DNA from 2 places in the Streptomyces sp. NPDC054956 genome. Region 1 is predicted to be linked to the other one. Evidence: riboswitches for the same ligand, from Rfam matches in the RefSeq annotation. Region 1 holds a riboswitch; the other holds the start of a gene.
What was found. Region 1 has a riboswitch for ZMP and ZTP ahead of ACWGDE_RS14415 (serine hydroxymethyltransferase). Riboswitches for the same ligand answer to the same signal wherever they lie in the genome.
Positions count from the first base shown of each region.

Region 2: linked by a shared signal. The riboswitch ahead of ACWGDE_RS19565 (bifunctional 5,10-methylenetetrahydrofolate dehydrogenase/5,10-methenyltetrahydrofolate cyclohydrolase) and the one ahead of ACWGDE_RS14415 (serine hydroxymethyltransferase) in region 1 are both predicted to bind ZMP and ZTP.

Region 1 covers NZ_JBSGXB010000070.1:10,264-14,421, forward strand. The annotation lists gene ACWGDE_RS14405 (glutathionylspermidine synthase family protein) at 1-29, shown strand, start outside; gene rocD (ornithine--oxo-acid transaminase) at 82-1,290, opposite strand; ZMP/ZTP riboswitch at 1,400-1,490, shown strand; gene ACWGDE_RS14415 (serine hydroxymethyltransferase) at 1,526-2,794, shown strand; gene trpS (tryptophan--tRNA ligase) at 3,176-4,158, shown strand, end outside.
Region 2 covers NZ_JBSGXB010000116.1:8,123-12,280, reverse strand. The annotation lists gene ACWGDE_RS19570 (peptide MFS transporter) at 1-1,054, opposite strand, end outside; gene ACWGDE_RS19565 (bifunctional 5,10-methylenetetrahydrofolate dehydrogenase/5,10-methenyltetrahydrofolate cyclohydrolase) at 1,180-2,025, opposite strand; ZMP/ZTP riboswitch at 2,135-2,228, opposite strand; gene ACWGDE_RS19560 (methyltransferase domain-containing protein) at 2,320-3,081, shown strand; gene ACWGDE_RS19555 (RNA polymerase sigma factor) at 3,295-4,158, shown strand, end outside.

The DNA.
Region 1 (4,158 bases):
CCCGCTTCCTGCCCCACGTGATCCTCTAGCCGACCGGCCGGCTCCTCCGGTCATCGGCTACCCGGCTACCCGGCTACCCGGCTACTCGGCCGCGAGGACCGACCTGAGCTGGTCCAGCCCCCAGTCCAGGTCCTCCTTGCTGATCACCAGCGGCGGCGCGATCCGGATCGTCGACCCGTGCGTGTCCTTCACCAGCACCCCGAGCTCCATCAGCTTCTCGGAGATCTCCCGGCCCGTGCCGCGCGCCGGGTCGATGTCGACGCCCGCCCAGAGCCCGCGGCCCCGTACGGCGGTCACCGAACCGCCGCCCACCAGCAGGTTCAGCTCCCGGTGCAGGTGGTCGCCGAGCTCGGTGGCGCGCTGCTGGTACTCGCCGGTGCGCAGCATCGCGATGACCTCCAGGGCCACCGCGCAGGCGAGGGGGTTCCCGCCGAAGGTGGAGCCGTGCTCGCCCGGCTTGAACACGCCGAGCACGTCGTGGTCGGCGACCACCGCCGACACGGGTACGACGCCGCCGCCCAGCGCCTTGCCGAGGATGTACACGTCGGGGACGACGTCCTCGTGCTCGCACGCGAAGGTCCGGCCCGTCCGGCCCAGCCCCGACTGGATCTCGTCCGCCATGAACAGGACGTTCCGCTCGCGCGTCAGTTCCCGTACGCCGCGCAGGTATCCGGCGGGCGGTACGAGCACGCCGGCCTCGCCCTGGATCGGCTCCAGGAGCACGGCGACGGTGTTGGAGGTGACGGCGTTCGCGAGCGCCGTCAGGTCCCCGTACGGGACGATCTCGAAGCCCGGCGTGTACGGACCGAAGTGGTCGCGGGCGTCGTGGTCCGTGGAGAACGACACGATCGTCGTCGTGCGGCCGTGGAAGTTGTCGGCCGCCACCACGATCTTGGCGTGTCCGTCCGGCACGCCCTTGACCTCGTAACCCCACTTGCGGGCGGTCTTCACCGCCGTCTCCACGGCCTCCGCCCCCGTGTTCATGGGCAGCACCATCTCCTTGCCGCACAGTGCGGCGAGCTCGGTGCAGAAGTCCGCGAAGCGGTCGTGGTGGAAGGCGCGCGAGGTGAGGGTGACCCGTTCCAGCTGGGCGCGCGCGGCGTCGAGCAGGCGGCGGTTGCCGTGCCCGAAGTTGAGGGCGGAGTAGCCGGCGAGCATGTCGAGGTAGCGGCGTCCCTCCACGTCGGTCATCCACGCGCCCTCCGCGGTGGCGACGACGACGGGCAGGGGGTGGTAGTTGTGCGCACTGTGCGCGTCGGCGGAGCGGATGGCATCAGCAGTTGTCGACACGGGGTCTCCGATCGTCCGTCAGGCCTGTGACGAGGGTGGCGTCACTTTCCATCCTCGCTCGTATACCGGACGGAGAAACCTTTCTCGTGGCGCGCCCGCTAAGGTGTGCGGTACGCACGGCGACTGGCGCACGGAGAACGAACTCCGGGGGAGTCGTGCGCGGACGACCGCACACAGGGCCGCTCGCCTGGGCCTCGCGGGGACGAGATCTGACATCGACCCCGGAGGAGCCGCCATGAGCGCGAACCGCCACCCCGCCCTGCTTGCCACCGACCCCGAGCTGGCGTCCTTCGTCGCCGCCGAGGAAACCCTGCAGGCGGAGACCCTGCGCCTGATCCCCAGCGAGAACTACGTGTCCGCGGCCGTGCTGGAGGCCTCCGGCACGGTGCTGCAGAACAAGTACAGCGAGGGCTACCCGGGCCGCCGCTACTACGAGGGCCAGCAGAACATCGACCGCGTCGAGGCGCTGGCGATCGAGCGGGCCAAGGGCCTGTTCGGCGTGGACCACGCCAACGTCCAGCCGTACTCCGGCTCCCCGGCGAACCTGGCGGTGTACCTGGCCTTCGCCGAGCCCGGCGACACGGTGATGGGCATGGCCCTGCCGATGGGCGGGCACCTCACGCACGGCTGGGGCGTCTCGGCGACGGGCTCCTGGTTCCGGGGCGTGCAGTACGGGGTCCAGGCCGACACCGGTCTCATCGACTACGACGCCGTACGCGAGCTCGCGCTGGCGGAGCGCCCCAAGCTGATCTTCTGCGGCGGCACCGCGCTGCCCCGCACGATCGACTTCGAGGCGTTCGCGTCGATCGCGAAGGAGGCCGGCTCGGTCCTCGTCGCGGACGTCGCCCACATCGCGGGCCTGATCGCGGGCGGGGCGCACCCGTCCCCGGCCGGGCACGTGGACGTGATCTCCACGACCACGCACAAGACGCTGCGCGGCCCGCGCGGCGCGATGCTGATGTGCCGCGAGGAGCACGCGAAGGCCATCGACAAGGCGGTCTTCCCGGGGCTCCAGGGCGGCCCGCACAACCAGACCACGGCCGGCATCGCGGTGGCGCTCCACGAGGCGGCGCAGCCGTCGTTCGTGTCCTACGCCCACGCGGTCGTCGCGAACGCCAAGGCGCTGGCGGCGGCGCTGCTGGCCGAGGGCTTCGACCTGGTCTCGGGCGGTACGGACAACCACCTGATCCTGATCGACCTCACCGGCAAGGCCGTCTCCGGCAAGATCGCGGCGAAGGCGCTGGACCGGGCGGGGATCGTCGTGAACTACAACACGGTGCCGTTCGACCCGCGCAAGCCGTTCGACCCGTCGGGCATCCGGATCGGTACGCCGTCGCTGACGTCTCGGGGGCTGGACGTCTCGCACATGCCGGTCGTTGCCGACTGGATCTCGCGGGCGGTGTCCGCTGCCGCGAGGGAGGACGAGCAGACGCTGGCCGCCATCCGCGCCGAGGTCTCCGACCTGATGGCGGCCTTCCCGGCCCCGGGTCTGCCGCTCGCCTGACGGCGCGGGTAGGGGCGGCCCTGCGGGGCTGTCCCCTACCCACCCTTCCACCGTTCCCCGGGCGCTGCCCGGACCCGGTCCTCAAACGCCGGACGGGCTGGATTCGCTCCGCCGGACCCGTGCCTCAAGCGCCGGGCGGGCGACGCCGGCCGGAATGCAGCCCCGCCGGCGCTTGAGGCGCGGGTGCGGGCGGCGCCCGCGAAGCCCCGGGCAGCGGCCTGCCCCGTACACCGGCGGAAAGCGGTCGCTCGGCCGAGGCAAGATCCAGACGGGCCGCTACCAGCGGGTACCCGTGCGGGGCCGGGGCGGGGGCGGAGGGAGCCACCGGGTTCCGGCCAGCGGCGGGCCGGAGCCCGCCATCACACCTGAGAGAATGGAGCCATGGCTTCTGATCGTCCTCGCGCGCTCTCCGGCATCCAGCCCACCTCCGGTTCGTTCCACCTCGGGAACTACCTCGGAGCCATCCGCCAGTACGTCGCCCTGCAGGAGACGCACGACGCCTTCTACATGGTCGTCGACCTGCACGCGATCACCATGCCGCAGGATCCGAAGGATCTCCGCGCGAACACCCGCCTCTCCGCCGCGCAGCTGCTCGCCGCCGGCCTGGACCCCGAGCGCTGCACGCTCTTCATCCAGAGCCACGTGCCCGAGCACGCGCAGCTCGGCTGGGTCATGAACTGCATCACCGGTTTCGGCGAGGCCAGCCGGATGACCCAGTTCAAGGACAAGTCCGCCAAGGGCGGCGCCAACAACGCCACCGTCGGCCTGTTCACGTACCCGATCCTCCAGGTCGCCGACATCCTGCTCTACCAGGCGAACTCCGTCCCCGTCGGCGAGGACCAGCGTCAGCACATCGAGCTGACCCGCGACCTGGCCGAGCGCTTCAACCAGCGCTTCGGGCAGACCTTCACCCTCCCCGCCGCGCACATCGTCAAGGAGGTCGCGAAGATCTACGACCTCCAGGACCCGGCGATCAAGATGTCGAAGTCGGCGTCTTCCCCCAAGGGCCTGATCAACCTCCTCGACGAGCCCAAGGCCACCGAGAAGAAGATCAAGAGCGCCGTCACGGACACCGAGGCCGTGGTCCGCTTCGACGCCGAGAACAAGCCCGGCGTCAGCAACCTGCTGACGATCTACTCCACCCTCACGGGCGAGTCGATCCCCGCGCTCGAGGCCGCGTACGAGGGCAAGGGCTACGGCGCGCTCAAGACCGACCTGGCCGGCGTGATGGTCGATTTCGTCACACCGTTCAAGCAGCGCACCCAGGAGTACCTGGACGACCCGGAGACCCTGGATTCCCTGCTGGCCAAGGGCGCGGAGAAGGCCCGGGCGGTCGCCGCGGAGACCCTGGCGCAGGCGTACGA
Region 2 (4,158 bases), on a different contig from region 1:
CCCGCCGGACCCAGAAGGCGGCGAAGACCGGGGCCAGGACGATGACGAAGAGGGACGGCAGGGACTGGGTCCAACTGGCGGGGATGTGCCGGCCCAGGAGGGACAGGTCGGTCTTCTGGGCGGCGAACAGGTTCAGCTCGTTGCCCATCTGGTCGTAGACCAGCCAGAACAGCGTCGCGGCCAGGAAGAGCCAGACGTAGGCGCGCAGCCGGGTCTTCTCGACCCGGTCGATCTTCGGGCTGCGGTACATCGAGTACAGCACCCCGGCCGGGACCACGACGGCGACGACGGTCAGCACGAAGGTGATGTTGTCGATGCTCAGGGCGTGCGCGGCGGCCAGCAGGCCGATCAGGACGGCCGTGAAGACGAGACCGTACGAGGAGGACCTGCGCACCTTGGCCCGCTCGGCGGGGGTCAGCCGGACCACCGGCTCCGTGCGCAGCTGCCGCGAGAGCTTGCGGCCGCCGAGGACGTACTGGACCAGGCCGAGGGCCATGCCGACGGCGGCGGCGCCGAACCCGAGGTGCCAGTTGACCTCCTCACCGAGGTAGCCGACGACGAGCGGGGCGATGACGGCGCCCAGGTTGATGCCCATGTAGAAGATCGAGTAGCCGGCGTCGCGGCGCTGGTCGTCCTCGGGGGCGTAGAGCCGGCCGACGAGGGCGGAGATGTTGGGCTTGAGCAGCCCGGTGCCGATGACGATGAGGACCAGGCCGGGCCAGACGAAGACCGGGTTCGGGACGGCCATGAGGACGTGGCCGGCCATGATGACCACGCCGCCCCACAGGACGGCGCGGCGGGCACCGAGGAAGCGGTCGGCGATCCAGCCGCCGGGCAGCGCCAGCAGCGAGATCATCGCCATGTAGACGCCTTCGACGGCCTCGGCGGTGCCTTCGTGGAGGCCCATGCCGCCGTGGGCGCGGGAGGCGGCCAGGAAGTGCACGAGGATGGCGACCATGCCGTAGAGGCTGAAGCGCTCCCAGAGCTCCGCGAGGACGAGGGTGGCGAGCCCGCGCGGGTGGCGCTTCTTCTGCATGTCCATCGATGCGTTCACATATTCATTGCAGCGACGGGGGCCCCGGCCGGGATCGGTCTTTCGGCCCGTTACCGCCGGATACGCGACGTCCCGGGCCCGAGGGCCCGGGACGTTGGTCGTACCGGAGGGCAGCGCGGCGGGGGTCAGAGGTCCGCGAGCGCCAGTCCGGCCTGGGCGGCGGCCGCCTGGACGGTCTGCTCCAGCAGCACGGCGATGGTCATCGGGCCGACGCCGCCGGGCACGGGGGTGATCAGCGAGGCGCGGGCGGCGGCCGACTCGAAGTGGACGTCGCCGACGTTGCCCTCGTTGTAGCCGGCGTCCAGGACCACGGCGCCCGGCTTGATGTCCTCGCCCCGGATGAACTCGGCCTTGCCGACGGCGGCGACGAGCACGTCCGCCTGGCGCACGATCGACGGGAGGTCCACGGTGCGGGAGTGGCAGTAGGTGACGGTGGCGTTCTGCTCCAGGAGGAGCATGCCGGCGGGCTTGCCCAGGATCGCGCTGCGGCCGACGACCACGGCGTGCTTGCCGGTCAGGTCCACGTCGTAGGCCTCCAGCAGGCGCATGATGCCGCCGGGGGTGCAGGAGACGAAGCCCGGCAGTCCGAAGCCCATGGCGGCGAAGGAGTGCATGGTGACCCCGTCGACGTCCTTGCCGGGGGCGATGGCCTCGAAGGCGGCGCGCTCGTCGATGTGGTGCGGGACGGGGTGCTGGAGCAGGATGCCGCTGATCTCCGGGTCCTCGGAGAGCGCGGTGAGGGTGGCCACCAGTTCCTCGGTGGTCGTCTCGGCGGACAGTTCCACGTGGCGGGAGGTGATCCCGGCCTTGGCGCAACGGTTCTGCTTCATGCGGACGTACGTGACGGACGCGGGGTCCTCGCCGACCAGCACGGTCGCCAGGCACGGCGCGGTGCCGGTGCGCTCGGTGATCTTCGCGGCGTACTCGGCGGTCCGCTCCGAGATGCGGCGGGCGAGGGCCGTGCCGTCCATCAGCCGGGCGGTGCGCCCCGTCGGGCCGGTCTGCTCCGAGGGTTCGGTCTGGGCGCCGGGAACGGTCTGGGCAGTCGTCATGGGGTCTCCTGAGCGTCGCTGCGGGATCGCGGTTCGCCCAGGCGCGCGGCAGTCGACGTACGGAGGTACGCCGGGCCGCTCCCCGGTGGTGATCCACCCGAACGCCAGTCACGGCCCGCCGCCCAGTGTAGGCGAACCCCCGGGTGGCCCGGTGTGGGCCCCGGCCCGATCAATCCGGTGGTTGTGCGGCGCCCGAGCTGGGACGATCGAGACATGACGCCCTCTTTCGACCATCTCGTCGCGGAAGCGGAATCCGTGTCCGTGGACGGCTGGGACTTCTCCTGGCTCGACGGCCGCGCCAGCGAGCAGCGCCCTTCCTGGGGCTACCAGCGCCTCCTCGGGGAGCGCCTGGCCCGGGTCCGCTCCGCCCTGGACATCCAGACCGGCGGCGGGGAGGTACTGGCCGGAGCCGGACCGCTGCCCCCGCTGACGGCCGCCACCGAGTCCTGGCCGCCGAACATCGACAAGGCGACCCGGCTGCTGCACCCGCTCGGCGCGGTGGTGGTCGCGGATTCCGACGAGCCCCCGCTGCCGTTCGGCGACGAGGCCTTCGAGTTCGTCTCCAGCCGGCATCCGGTGACGATCTGGTGGGACGAGATCACACGGGTGCTGCGGCCCGGCGGAACGTACTTCTCCCAGCAGGTCGGTCCGGCGAGCGTCTTCGAGCTCGTCGAGTACTTCCTGGGCCCTCAGCCGGAGGAGGTCCGGCGCGGCCGGCACCCCGACGACGCCGTCGCCGACGCCACGAAGGCCGGGCTGGAAGTCGTCGATCTGCGCTCGGAACGGCTGCGGACGGAGTTCCACGACATCGGAGCCGTGATCTACTTTCTCCGGAAGGTGATCTGGATGGTGCCCGGTTTCACGGTCGGGCACTACCGGGACCGCTTGCGCGAGCTGCACGAACAGATCGAACGCGACGGCCCGTTCGTCGCGCACACCGCCCGATTCCTCATCGAGGCCCGCAAAACGGGCTGACGAAACGGGCGGACGCGGCCACCACCGATCGGTTGCCCGGTCACAGCGTGGCGCAGGTCACTCAATTCAGCGCGTAACGAATCTACTCGGGCGTGCGATGAACCGACAGGTGTCCTCGTGCGGCTCGGAATACAAACCCCCCTCGGGTCTGTTTCCCGAGTTCGCGCGATGATGTCCCGCCACCCCTTATCTGTTCGCAACGAGAGGCTCCTTGTGTCGCTCAGCCCGTCCCGTACGTTCCCCACGGAGATCGCCGAATCCGAGGCCCTGGTCGCTCTTGTCGAGCGCGGCCGCGAGCAGGGTCACATCAACGGTGATGACGTGCGCCAGGCCTTCGAGGCCGGCCGCATCCCGGTGGACCAGTGGAAGCGGGTCCTGCGCAGCCTGAACCAGGTCCTGGACGAGGAGGGCGTCGCGCTGCACGTCAGCGCCGCGCCCGCCACGAAGGCTGCCGCCAAGAAGCCGCGCAAGGCGGCCGCCGCCCCGGCTCGCACCGTCGCCAAGAAGGCCGCCACCCCGCCGCGCCTCATCGGCGCGCGCAAGACGGCGGCCCCCGCCACCGCCGCGGCGATATCCGACCCGTCGGCCTCCGGCACCGAGGAGGAGGTGGCGGCCGAGGCCGCCGCCGCGCCGAAGAAGCGGACGGTCAAGAAGACCGCCGTGAAGAAGACGGCAGTGAAGAAGACCGCTGCCACGAAGAAGACCGCCAAGGACGGCGACGAGGCCGAGCCGCCGGTCGCCGAGGGCGAGGACTGGGCAGCCGAGGACCTCGACGCCGACGACGAGAAGGACGCGCCCAAGACGGGCGGCAGCGCCGGCTTCGTGCTGTCCGACGACGACGAGGACGACGCCCCGGCGCAGACCGTCATGGTCGCCGGCGCCACCGCCGACCCCGTCAAGGACTACCTCAAGCTCATCGGCAAGGTGCCGCTGCTCAACGCCGAGCAGGAGGTGGAGCTCGCCAAGCGCATCGAGGCCGGTCTCTTCTCCGAGTACAAGCTCGAAGAGGAGGAGGACCACAAGCCCGCGTTCAAGCGCGAGCTGGAGATCCTCGTCGAGGACGGCCGCCGCGCCAAG